2 regions of the Clostridium sp. C1 genome follow, and region 1 is predicted to be linked to the other one. Evidence: riboswitches for the same ligand, from Rfam matches in the RefSeq annotation. Region 1 holds a riboswitch; the other holds the start of a gene.
The links. Region 1 has a riboswitch for lysine ahead of KEC48_RS08090 (transporter substrate-binding domain-containing protein). Riboswitches for the same ligand answer to the same signal wherever they lie in the genome.

Region 1 (6,543 bases):
TCGTGCCAGTCACTGGTGGAAGAAGTATGTCGGCCATTATTGAAGCTGCTGTGATGAATATGCAATTAAAAGATTCTGGATTTGATTCAAGTAAAGAATTTGTGAATCGTATTCTTGATAATATCAAAAATAAATCGTCATGACATTTTTTGAAGATTTTTCAACGTTTGTATCCATTGGACCGATTCACATTCAATGGTATGCGGTATGTATTCTCACAGGAGCCTGTATTGCCTATTTTCTAGGTCAATATCGCTTTAAGCAGTTAGGCTATGCTTCATCTATTCTATCTGATTATTTCTTTGCTTTATTGTTGATTGGTATTGCTGGAGCAAGAATCTGGTACGTTATTTTTACTTTTAATGAAATGTATGCCACTTCGCCTTTAGAGATTTTTGCGATATGGCATGGTGGTTTGGCTATTCAAGGAGGTATTATTGCCGGACTGATTTATAGTTATTATTTCTTTAAAAAGCATGATATTCCCTTTTTCATTGCCGGTGATGCAATTATGCCGGGCGTATTAATTGCACAGGCCTTTGGTAGATGGGGTAATTTTTTCAACCATGAAGCCTTTGGAGGAGAAGTCAGTTTACAATTTTTACAGTCCTTACATCTTCCTCAATTTATTATTGATCAAATGTATATTCAAGGAGCTTATCATCATCCAACCTTTCTGTATGAATCAATTGGTAATTTAATGGCTTTTGTTTTGATTGTTTTTGTCATTCGTCGTTTTCAAAAGCATGTTGGTATTCAATTCTTTAGTTATTTCTTATTTTATGGATTGGTTCGTTTTCCAGTGGAAGGATTACGTACTGATAGTTTGATGTTTGGACCGATTCGTATGGCACAGCTGATTTCGGTTGTTTTTGTGGTCGTTGGTATTGGTGGTATTCTTTATCTCCATTTCAAAGGAAAACCTATCAGTTATATTGATAAAAATGTGGAGTGATTCACATTTTTTTCTTTTTTCTATTGTTCATGAATATTTCATATAAAGAGCGTATAATCAAAATATGAGGTGATTTTATGCATAACTCTGCAAAGAAGATTATTAAACAATATCATGATAATCAGGAGGTTTATCGTTCTTTAAAACATGATATAGAAGATATTTTTACACGTATTATTGAAACGCATCATTTTCGTATTTCTAATATGGCTATTAGAATTAAAAGTGAAGATGCTTTGATGAAAAAGATTACTTACAAGAATAAATATCAGGATATTTCACAGATTACTGATGTTGTTGCATGTCGAATCATTACTTTGTTTGAAAATGATGTTGATCGTATTTATGAATGTGTTAAGGATAATTTTGATATTGTTGAATATAATGATAAAAGAAAAAAGAATTATGATGATCGTATTGATTTTGGATACAATTCTTTACATTTATTGATTAAATTTAATGATGAAAGATGTCAGCTCATAGAGTATTCAGCTTATCAGGATATTGTCTTTGAATTACAAATTCGTACAACATTACAACATTCATGGGCTGAAATTGAACATGGTTTAGGATATAAATCACAATATGAGATTCCTAAAGATATTCGTAGACGATTAACACGTCTTTCAGCATCATTAGAATTGTTAGATGAAGAATTTGTACAGATTGCAAAAGAAGTGGATGAATATAATAAAGGAATTGTACATATTGAAAAAGTTTTAAAGACGGATATTAATGCTAATTCTTTAGCTCAATATGTCAATACATCACCACGTATTAATAATATTTTAGAAAAATTGCATACAGAATTTCAATTTCAGTTTGAACGTGATTCTGAATTGATTTCACAATCTCGTATTGTTCAAAGATTTCATTATATGGGATATACCTATATTAATGAACTAGATGATTTTGTGGAAAATCATCTTAAAGAGATTGAATGGCTTTCTCGTGAACGAATTGAAAATTATAAAGAGCATCAAAAAATTAATATCTACAATGTTTTGATTTGGATTTCGTTGGTGATGCTGGCAAATGAGGGATCAGCTGATCCAGAGAACATTTTTACTCAGGAAAGTATTGAACGTTTACAAGTTTTAAAAGAATTGATTGAAGAAAAACAGATGAGTGTGTCATAAAATAAGTGAAAACATGTGAAAAAACGTTGACATGAATCATAAAACGGTATAGGATAAAAAAGAAAATAAAAGAATTAGAGGCAGCAATGCATCAGAGTACCATTGGGAGTTGGCAGACTGTGAACAATGGGAAAGGTAATCATTGCCGAAAGGTAGTTATTGGCAAATAATTATCTTGGGGTTATAGGAAAGACTTATAACACTCCTTCATCGAGGTGGAGAGGCGCTATTAATATGATCAATAGTCGTGTTAATAGCACGACTTTTATTTTTAAATAGAATAGAGGAGAGATAAAAATGAAAAAGATTGGAAAAACTTTAATAGCTATGGCGATGGTTTCATTGTTGTTTGGATGTGGTGGTCAACAACAGGAAACAGCTGAGAGTGAACAATTTGTGGTAGGAATGGAATGTTCCTATGCACCATTTAACTGGCAGACAAGTCAAGAAAGTGAAACAACTGTATCATTGGGGAATGCTGGTTATGCTGATGGTTATGATGTACAGATTGCTAAAAGAATTGCTGATGATTTAGGAAAAGAATTGGTGATTAAGAAAATTTCATGGGATGGATTATCAGTGGCTTTGGAATCTGGAGAAATTGATGCCATTATTGCAGGAATGACAGCGAATGAAACAAGAGAAGAAGGTATTGATTTTACAACACCATATTATGATAGTGAAGGTATGATTATGATTGTACGTAAAGATGGTGAAGAAGCTAAGTTTACAGATATTCAACAATTCAGTGGTAAAAATGTTGTTGGGCAAAAAGGAACAAATTATGATGATGTCATTGATCAGATCAAAGGTGTTCATCATGCTACAGCAAAAGCCACTTATCCTGAAATGGTTGTTGCTTTACAACAGGGAGATGTTGATGGAATCACTGCAGAAATGGCTGTTGCTGAAGGTGTTGTTTCAGCCAATAAAGATTTAACAATTGTACATTTTGATGAAGGAAAAGGTTTTGAATGTGATACAACAGTATCTATTGGTTTAAAAGAAGGAACAAGAGATAGTGAATTCTTTAAACAGGTACAGGCATCTTTAGATAAAATTACTCCAGAAGAAAGAAAACAATTAATGACTGAAGCTGTGAATAGACAGCCAGCAGGAGAATAATTTATGAGTATTGATTTTGTAAAAGCATGGGAAATATTTATTGAAAATATTCCTTTGTTTACTTATGGTATTCAAATTACTTTATTATATGCCATTGTTGGGACAGTTTGTGGTTTTCTTATAGGGTTAGTTGTAGGTGGTATTAGAGCTATTGAAATCAATGACTATGATTCTCCATTCAGTCAATTACTTAAACGTTTTGGAAAACTGATTACAGGTTTTTATATCTGGGTTTTTAGAGGAACACCAATGATGGTTCAAGCCATGTTCTTATATTATTTATTAAAGCCTGCTTTCAATTGGACTCCTTTAGTTGCTGGATTGTTTATTATTTCTATTAATACAGGAGCATATATGGCTGAAATCATTCGTGCCGGTATTCAATCTGTTGATGCAGGACAGAGTGAAGCTGCAAAGAGTTTAGGAATGACAACAAGTCAAACACTTATATCAGTGATTTTCCCACAAGCCATTAAAAATACATTTCCATCAATTGGGAATCAGTTAATTGTCAATATTAAAGACAGTTCTATGTTGAATGTTATTTCTGTAACAGAATTATATTTTCAAACAACATCTGTGGCAGGATCAAATATGAAATATATTGAATGTTTCTTGATTGCTGCAATAATCTATTTATTTTTAACAACAATCAGTACCTTTATTTTAAATTATATCGAAAAAAGATTGAATTCTGAAAAACAAAGCAAGGACTTTTGCAGTTAGGAGATATTATGGATGCAATTATTCAAGTACAACATTTAAAGAAAAGATTTAAACAATTAGAAGTTTTGCATGATATCAATTTTGATATACATAAAGGTGAAGTTGTGACAATTATTGGTTCAAGTGGAAGTGGAAAATCAACATTATTACGTTGTATTAACTTATTAGAACGATTAGATGATGGACATATTTTATATCATGGACAAGATATTTTAGGTCATCATTTTGATGTCAATGCCTATCGTTCTAAAGTTGGCATGGTGTTTCAGGGATTTAATTTATTCAACAATTTAACAGTATTAGAAAACTGTATGATTGGACAAATCAAGGTTTTAAAAAGAAATAAAGAAGAAGCGAAACAAATGGCTTTCAAATATTTAGAAAAAGTGGGTATGAGTGCTTTTGCAAATAAAAGCAGTGTACAATTATCAGGTGGGCAAAAACAAAGGGTTGCGATAGCGAGAGCGTTATGTATGAGTCCTGAAGTTTTGCTTTTTGATGAACCAACAAGTGCATTAGACCCAGAAATGGTTGGTGATGTTTTGAATATTATGAAAGAACTCGCTGATGAAGGTTTGACAATGATTGTTGTCACTCATGAAATGGAATTTGCAAAAGATGTATCAACACGTGTTGTTTTCATGGATCAGGGTGTGATTGCAGAAGAAGGAACACCTGAACAAATCTTCGAACATCCTCAAGAAGAACGTACACGAACATTTTTAAAACGTTATTTAAAAGCAAATGGATAAAGTATCAGAAATGATACTTTTTTTGTTGACATTGACCTAAGGGGATAGTTTATGATGAAAATGGGAGATGAAATGAGATATGAAAATACAGGAAGTTTGCAGTCAATGTCATGTGACAAAAAAAGCCATTTATTATTATGAAAAACAACAGTTACTTCATGTTTATAAAAATCAAAATGGATATCGTGAATTCAATGACGAAGATATTCAAAGATTAAAAGAAATTATGATGTATCGTAGCTGGTCTATCTCTATTGCAGATATCCGTTATTTACTAGATTTAGATATTGATAAGAAAAAAGAATATCTTCAACAGATTTATAAACAAAGACAAAAAGAACTTTCTTATCAACAAGAAAGTTTAAAACAATTACATTGTTTTATTGAAAGTGATAACATGGAAAATTCTTTTTCACTGGATGATATATATCAGATCATGTCCGATAATATTCCTCAACCATTCTTTGATATGTTTTATGAGCATTTTTTACCTTATCTCCATATTCGTATTCATACGCAAAAACAGCAGAAAGCTTATGATTGTATGATTGATTTTTGGGATCATTTCCATATCAAAATACCTTTCTCCTATCGTTTGTTGATGTTGATGTCTAGAATGAATCGTAAACAGTTGAAACAAGTATGGCATGATGTCAATGTATATAAAAATCAATTGTTAGACTCAGAAGATGCCTATGAATCCATTAAGCAAATGGTTATCAAAAACTATGAGTTACAACAAAAATGGTGGTATCGTATATTGAGTTATCCAAATCGTCAGATGAAAATAAGATTAAGAGATAGTGGTTATTATGATATTTTGATACCTGCCATGTGTGAATTATCTGATGAATATGATCGATACTATCATCGCCTTATGGAACTCAATCAAAGAGTTTGTCAAGAACTGCATCTTTATTATGATTCAATGTTTCGGCTTATAAAAAAATAAAGCCGAAGCTTTATTTTTTCATTAAACCATCAGCAAATGATAGTGGAAGTCCAAAAACGATACCAGTATTTGGATTGTCAATACCTCCAACTGAATCATCCACAGTTTTACGGACAAGATCAACTTGACTATCATCAACAATAAAGAAGATGGTTTTGCTTTCTGGACGTGGATTTTCAAGGAATAGACGTAATGATCCTAAAAGATAACTTTCATCAGAATCATCAATCGTTTTAATCATACCGGTTGATTCAATAATAGTTCCTCCACGTACACCTGCTCTTTTTAAGTTCGCAAGCAAATCATCTAAGCAATCAAGTTTATTTAAAACAACAACAATAACCTGCATATTTATCACCACCTAAGTCTATTATATCTCTTGTTTTGATAAATATCTAGTTATTCTCACGAATTTGGTTTATAATAAAACATATGGTAAGGGGGTTTTAATCATGAAATATCAATTTGCTCATCGTATGTTAAATGTTAAAGCATCAGCGATTAGAGAAATATTAAAAGCAACAGCGAATCCGGATGTGATAAGTTTTGCAGGTGGAAATCCTTCGACAGAAGCCTTTCCTGTAAAAGAAATTGAAAAAATATCAGCTGATTTATTAGCCAATCAGCCTATCAGTGTTTTACAGTATGGAATTACTGAAGGAGATCAGGAATTAATTAAACAGGCCACAGCATTTTTTAATCGTCATGAGCAAGTGACGAAAGATGGAGATCAGATGTTGATTACTTCAGGGTCACAACAAATCATGGAGTTTGCAGCAAAGATTTTATGCAATGAAGGAGATGTTGTTGTTTGTGAAAATCCTAGTTTTTTAGGTGCTTTAAATGCTTTTAAATCACTAGGAGCTATGTTGAGAGGGATTACATATCATAATG
Region 2 (6,543 bases), 700 kb from region 1:
ATAATAAAGGAGTTTTTCTATGAATATTCAACAATTAAAATGCTTTGTCGAAGTTTCTAAAACTTTAAACTTTACAAAAGCCAGTCAAAATCTATTTATTTCTCAAACAGCCGTTAGTAATCATATTAAACATTTAGAAAAAACACTTGGTTTTCAGTTATTTATAAGAAACAAAAAGAATGTGCAGTTAACTCAGCAAGGAGAAATCTTTTTAAAAAGTGCTCTTAAAGTCTTAGAAGCAAATCAAGAATGTTATCAAACAATTCAATATTTACATCATGAAAATTTTGGTCAATTAAAAATTGGATATTTAAAAGGTATTGAACATTGTATTATGATTAAAAATATTCAAAACTTTTACCAATACAATAAACATATGGATATTCAGCTTTATCGTGATTCTAGACAAGAAATTGAAGATTTGTTAAAAAATTATAAAGTTGATTGTGTATTTACGGCTAGACTTAATCATAATCATATTTCTTTTGAAGAACAATTTGACTATCTGCATATCTATTCTTATCCATTTGTTGTTGCTATGAGTAAAAATCACGTTTTATCTTCATATTCATCTTTAAACTATTTTGATATAAAAAATCAAACACACGTGATTATGGATACAAGTCATCCTGATTTTATAAGCCATGATTTAGATACTCTTTTCATGCATTTAGCTATTAGTCAAGATACGGCCATCTTAGCCCAATTTGTTGAAGATTATTATGCTTATCAAAAATATCTTTGCTTTTTGCCTTTAAAAGACTTTTCTCAACAATTCCATATTTATCTGATTTGGCATAAAAATTCTCAAAATAAAAATTTAAATGCATTTTTACAAAGTATAAAAAAGAGAAAGAATAATGCTTCTTCCTCTTATTGATAATCTTCTTGAACATCAAAAGCTACTAAATCATCAAAAGTCTGTCTTCTAATGACTAATTTACTTTTACCTTGATAAGTAAAGACAACTGCTGGTTTTGGTAGCTGATTGTAATTTGATGACATAGAATAATGATATGCACCAGTAGAAAATTGAGCAAATATATCTCCGGGTTCAGGATAAGGTAACATAATTTCCTTAACGACAATATCTGCTGACTCACAAATCTTTCCAGCTACTGTTACCTTTGTATCACGACGTTCATAAGCTTTATTAACAATAATACCATCATATTGTGCATCATATAAAGCCGTTCTAATATTATCTGTCATACCACCATCCACACTCATATAAGTACGGACATCTGGGATATCTTTTACAGAACCTACAGTATACAATGTAATACCAGCATTTCCTACAACATAACGTCCCGGTTCTACTAAAACCATTGGCATATCCCAACCACGTTTATCATATCCATCTTTAATAATATTCATAATTTCAGATGTGATTGTTTCAAATTCTAGTGGTTCATCTTTTTTCGTATAGGCGATTCCATAACCACCACCGGCATTAATCACTTTGACCATGACACCTAACTGATCATATATTTCATAAGCAAAACGAACAAATCTATGCATTGCACTAATATAAGCATATAAATCAAAAACCTGTGAACCAATATGACAATGAATACCTTCAAATTCAATATGAGATGAATCTACAATTTGTTGAATCGCTTTTAAATAAATGCCGTTTCTGGCACTAAAGCCAAACTTTGTATCTTTGTGACCAGTTTGGATATAACCATGTCCCCCAGCCTTAATTTCTGGAACAACTCTTACTGTTGCATAAATTGTTTTATCATATTTTTTAGCATACTTTTCAACAAGTTCAATTTCATAAAAGTTATCAATCACAAAATGATCAACATCATGAGCAATCGCATAATCTATTTCTGATGGAAGTTTATTATTTCCGTGGAAATAAATCTTATGTGGATCAAATCCTGCTTTTAAAGCAATAGAAATTTCTCCAGCACTGACACAATCAATACCAATACCATATTCACTGGTAATACGATAAATTTCTAAACAACTAAATGATTTAGAAGCAAATAGTGGTAAAACATGATCATATTTATCCAAGAACTTTGTTTTTAATTCGTTCAATTGATGTCTTATATGACCTTCACTCATCACATAAAGTGGTGTTCCATATTTTTTCACTAAATCCATTGCATCCACATCGTCTATATATAAGCTACGATCTCTTATTTGAGCAAATTGTGTTTGTAAAACCATTTTTATTCCCCTTTAATATAAATTCTTTAAACTAAATAACCCATTATCTTTATCTACAATCTTCAAACAGGCACTAATCGCTCCTTGAACAAAAACTTCTTTTGATAAAGCTGTATGTTTCACTTCAATAATCTCATCATGCCCTGCAAATAAAACAGTGTGTTCCCCAAAGATTGTTCCTGCTCTTACTGATTGAATGCCTACTTCTTTCTTCTCACGTTTATGATGAACTGTTGAACGATCATAAACTTCTTTTGTTTCATTAATATCTTCATGAATCACATCATATAAAAGTTTTGCGGTACCACTTGGAGCATCAATTTTTTGATTATGATGTTTTTCTATAATTTCAATATCATAATCATTATCATAAAATTCTTTAGCTACTTCTTTTACAATCTTTGTTAGCATTGATACACCAAAAGAAGTGTTGTATGATTGAAAAATAGGAATTTGAGAAGAAGCTTCTTCAATATGTAAAATTTGTTGTTGTGTATATCCAGTTGTTGCTAAAACGAGAGCACAATGATTTTTAACACCGAACTTTAAAATATCACTTAAATTATCCGGATGTGAAAAATCAATAATTGCATCAATCTTTTCATTGACTTCACTTAATGATGTATACATTTTTTCGTCAATTTTCGCATCAAAGACAGGTGAAACAACACCCACTAAATTCATTTGTGTGTTGTTTCTTACAGCTTGGGCAACTTTTTTACCCATTAAACCAAATCCATAAACTAATACATTCATTTTAATAACCCTTCTTTTCAAATCTTTCCATTGCATCAAATAATAATTGTTTATTGGCTTGTGTTGTTGGAATTAAAGGTCTTCTTACCATTTCCCCACAAACACCCATTTTCTTTAAAGCTGCTTTAGGCATAATTGGGTTAACATCAACAAATAAATATTTGCTGACATCATTAAAATCATATGCCATTTCTTGTGCCAGTTTCATATCACCTTTTAATACAGCTTGAGCAAATTTTTCTGTTTCCCTTGGATAAAGATTAGATAATACAGAAATCACACCTTTTCCTCCAGCTGCTATAAACGGTAAAATATTATCATCACAACCACTGTACATATCAAAATCTAAATCTCTTGTCTGTGTTAAAACATCCATTGCATAAGCAATATTATCTGTTGCATCTTTCATGGCCTTAATATTTCTATGTTTTGCTAGTTCTACAACTGTATCTACACTAATATTCATTCCTGTACGTCCCGGAACATTATAAAGAATCATTGGAATATCCACACGATCAGCAATATAAGTATAATGTTCAATAAGCCCTCTTTGACTTGTTTTATTGTAGTATGGTGTCACAACTAATATTGCATCAGCTCCTACTTCCTTAGCAAACTTTGCTTTTTTCAAAGCTGTTTCTGTATCATTAGAACCTGCACCTGCAATGACTTTGATACCTGTTCCTTTTGTCATTTCCATAACAATTTTTGTTAATTCAAATTCTTCATCAATATGAATTGTTGGTGTTTCACCTGTTGTTCCATTCACTAAAATAGCTTGAACACCACCATCAATCATTCTTTGAACTTGTCTTTTAAAACCATCATAATCAATACTTCCATCATCTAACATGGGTAATACAAGCGCAACTGCACTTCCTTCAAAAATTGGTTCCATAAATAACCCTCCTATTTATATTCTTTTTTTATTTCTGACATAGCTAAATCAACACATTCCAATGGAATAACACAAGAAATAGATACTTCTGATGTTGTGACTTGAAGCAAAGGAATTTGATGTTTTCCTAAAACAGTAAATACTGCTGCTGCCACACCTATTTCATCTTTCATAGCATCACTTTCAATCTTAATTTTAGCGACTTGTCTATTTTGATAAATTTGTATACGTGGATGTTTTGTTCTTATTAAAGACAGTGCTTCATCTAAATTCTTTTGATCATCTTGACTACATGTAAAATCAATACGCATTTCATCTTCTAAAATCACTTCTGAAATCATATCAATATTCACATTCATTGAAGAAATTGTTTGAAAAATATCTCCAACAAATAATGAATTCTTTTCTACATTCATCAATTTGACTTGAATAATATGACTATCAGATTCAATCAATTTCATTACTTTCACCTTCTTTTATTAATAAAAAATTGCAATGGGCCCATTGCAATAATAAAGATGATTTTATTAAGCAATAGCACACCACTTTATCCTAAAGTGACAGTGATATAGATATTCTCTATACCCCCAGGCAATAATCACATGCAAATAATTATCCCTTCGGCAATCGTTCCTCCTTCTTTTTTAGTTGCACCTATTCATATAAAAGAACTCTTAACTCTTGCACCTCTATCTTTTTTTAATACTATCATATGCGTTCTTTGAAAGCAACCTTTATTTTTTGTTCAATTATGTTATACTTGTAAAAAAGAAAAGAGGTGTTCTTCATGATGCTTTTATTCTATACAATTTTATCTCTCTTTCTCATTATAGCACCTTTTTACTACTTCCTGTGTATATTTAAATATATGAAAAAAAGTGGACGTTATATTCTTTATCTTTGTACAAGTTTATCAATAGTCACTATTTTATTGAAAGTTTTATTGAAACCATCTTTTGATTTATGGTTTAACATTGTTAGCTTTTATATACTTTGTAGCTTTCTTTTGATGTTATGTTTGTTGATTTATCAACTCTGGTGTCATATTTTTAAGCAATCTTTTCAAAAATGGATTCTTTTCATATGTGTATTTATATCTATTTTTACAACTGGGATAGGTTACTATTCTCATTTTCATAAAGAAATAACACATTATAATATTTTAATTCATAAAGAAACATCTTTAGATTCTTTAAACATAGCATTTATTAGTGATATTCATATTGGCAGTGGAACAACACCTCAAGATATTCAAAATCTTGTAAAAAAACTTAATCAAAAACAATATGATTTAGTATGTTTAGGTGGAGATATTTTTGATGAATCCTCATCTATTGATAGTATTCATCAGGCCTTACAAATTCTTTCAACAATCCATAGCCAATATGGTATTATTGCGATTGATGGTAATCATGAAAAATATATATCTCTTTCTACTCGTGAACTCTATCAAAAATACAATATAACTTATTTAAATGAAAACTTTGTATGTATTGATGGTCTTTTTAATATAATAGGACGAGAAGATGTCAGTTATCATTCTTCTCACTCTATAGAAGATATTTGTCAAAACATGGATTCATCATTACCAACTATTGTCTTAGATCATAATCCTCAACGTTACCAAGAAAACTTAGAGATTGCTGATCTACAACTTTCAGGTCATACTCATGCAGGACAAGTCTTTCCTGGTTCTATTATTACTGGATTGATTTATGATAATGACTATGGTTTATTAACAAATCAAGATCAATCTTTGATTGTTTCTAGTGGTTTTGGATCATGGGGTTATCCTATAAGATTATTGACTCATTGTGAATATATTGAAGTACATGTTTCATTTTAAGAAAAAATTTTTTTATGGTAGACTTTTGATTTCAAATAATATATCATATGAAAAGCGAGGTAAGGGTTATATGGTTATAGAATTAGATAGTCAATATGAAAATAGAAAAGAAGTAATTGAAGGTATTGTAAAAAAGATTATTGAAGAACATCACATTGAAATATCTGAAGTATCTTTTGATAATTTAATTATTCATCTTTCTTTATGTATTTCTAGAGAAATTAATGGAACTTATATTCCAACAAGTGAAAGTCAAATTAATCATTTAAAAAATCACGAATATTATCAAGTTTCTAAACAAATTGTTAATGAATTAGATCAACAATTTCATGTTGAAATAGATGGAAATCAAGTTCAATATGTTACAATGTATCTAGCCAATATCAATCTTTTAGATATTGATTTTAATTGTGAATTTGATTTATGTGATGATGAAACTGAAGATATTATTAATGAAACTATTAATCGTATTCAAAACGATCTTCAATTAGATTTAAGAAAAAATAAAGAGTTCTATACAGGTATGACATTACATTTCTATCCTGCATTAGATCGTTTACAAAATAATCGTCAACTCACTGATAATCCATTAAAAGATAAGATTCAAGCTCAATTTCAATTAGAATATAAATGTGCTGAAATCTTTAATGACATTGTGGAACAACATTATCATAAAAGATTTAATGAACATGAATTAGCTTATATTGCTTTACATTTTGGTACAGCATTAAAAAAATAAAATGAAATTAACCAGAAATCATACAGAGTGATATGACTTCTGGTTTTATATTTATTATGATAAAAAGGAGAACTTATATGGATATTCATATTCAAAACTTAGACTTTGCCTATAAAAAAG

Region 2: linked by a shared signal. The riboswitch ahead of KEC48_RS11635 (ACT domain-containing protein) and the one ahead of KEC48_RS08090 (transporter substrate-binding domain-containing protein) in region 1 are both predicted to bind lysine.

The regions. Positions count from the first base shown of each region.
Region 1 is NZ_CP073631.1:1,469,550-1,476,092, reverse strand. Features, by position in the region: gene hprK (HPr(Ser) kinase/phosphatase) at 1-143, shown strand, start outside; gene lgt (prolipoprotein diacylglyceryl transferase) at 140-955, shown strand; gene KEC48_RS08095 (hypothetical protein) at 1,033-2,094, shown strand; lysine riboswitch at 2,162-2,331, shown strand; gene KEC48_RS08090 (transporter substrate-binding domain-containing protein) at 2,392-3,219, shown strand; gene KEC48_RS08085 (amino acid ABC transporter permease) at 3,223-3,945, shown strand; gene KEC48_RS08080 (amino acid ABC transporter ATP-binding protein) at 3,954-4,697, shown strand; gene KEC48_RS08075 (MerR family transcriptional regulator) at 4,777-5,649, shown strand; gene KEC48_RS08070 (hypothetical protein) at 5,660-5,998, opposite strand; gene KEC48_RS08065 (PLP-dependent aminotransferase family protein) at 6,102-6,543, shown strand, end outside.
Region 2 is NZ_CP073631.1:2,164,710-2,171,252, forward strand. Features, by position in the region: gene KEC48_RS11615 (LysR family transcriptional regulator) at 20-880, shown strand; gene lysA (diaminopimelate decarboxylase) at 874-2,184, opposite strand; gene dapB (4-hydroxy-tetrahydrodipicolinate reductase) at 2,197-2,940, opposite strand; gene dapA (4-hydroxy-tetrahydrodipicolinate synthase) at 2,942-3,838, opposite strand; gene KEC48_RS11635 (ACT domain-containing protein) at 3,850-4,299, opposite strand; lysine riboswitch at 4,366-4,538, opposite strand; gene KEC48_RS11640 (metallophosphoesterase) at 4,707-5,684, shown strand; gene KEC48_RS11645 (PRD domain-containing protein) at 5,755-6,423, shown strand; gene KEC48_RS11650 (ABC transporter ATP-binding protein) at 6,501-6,543, shown strand, end outside.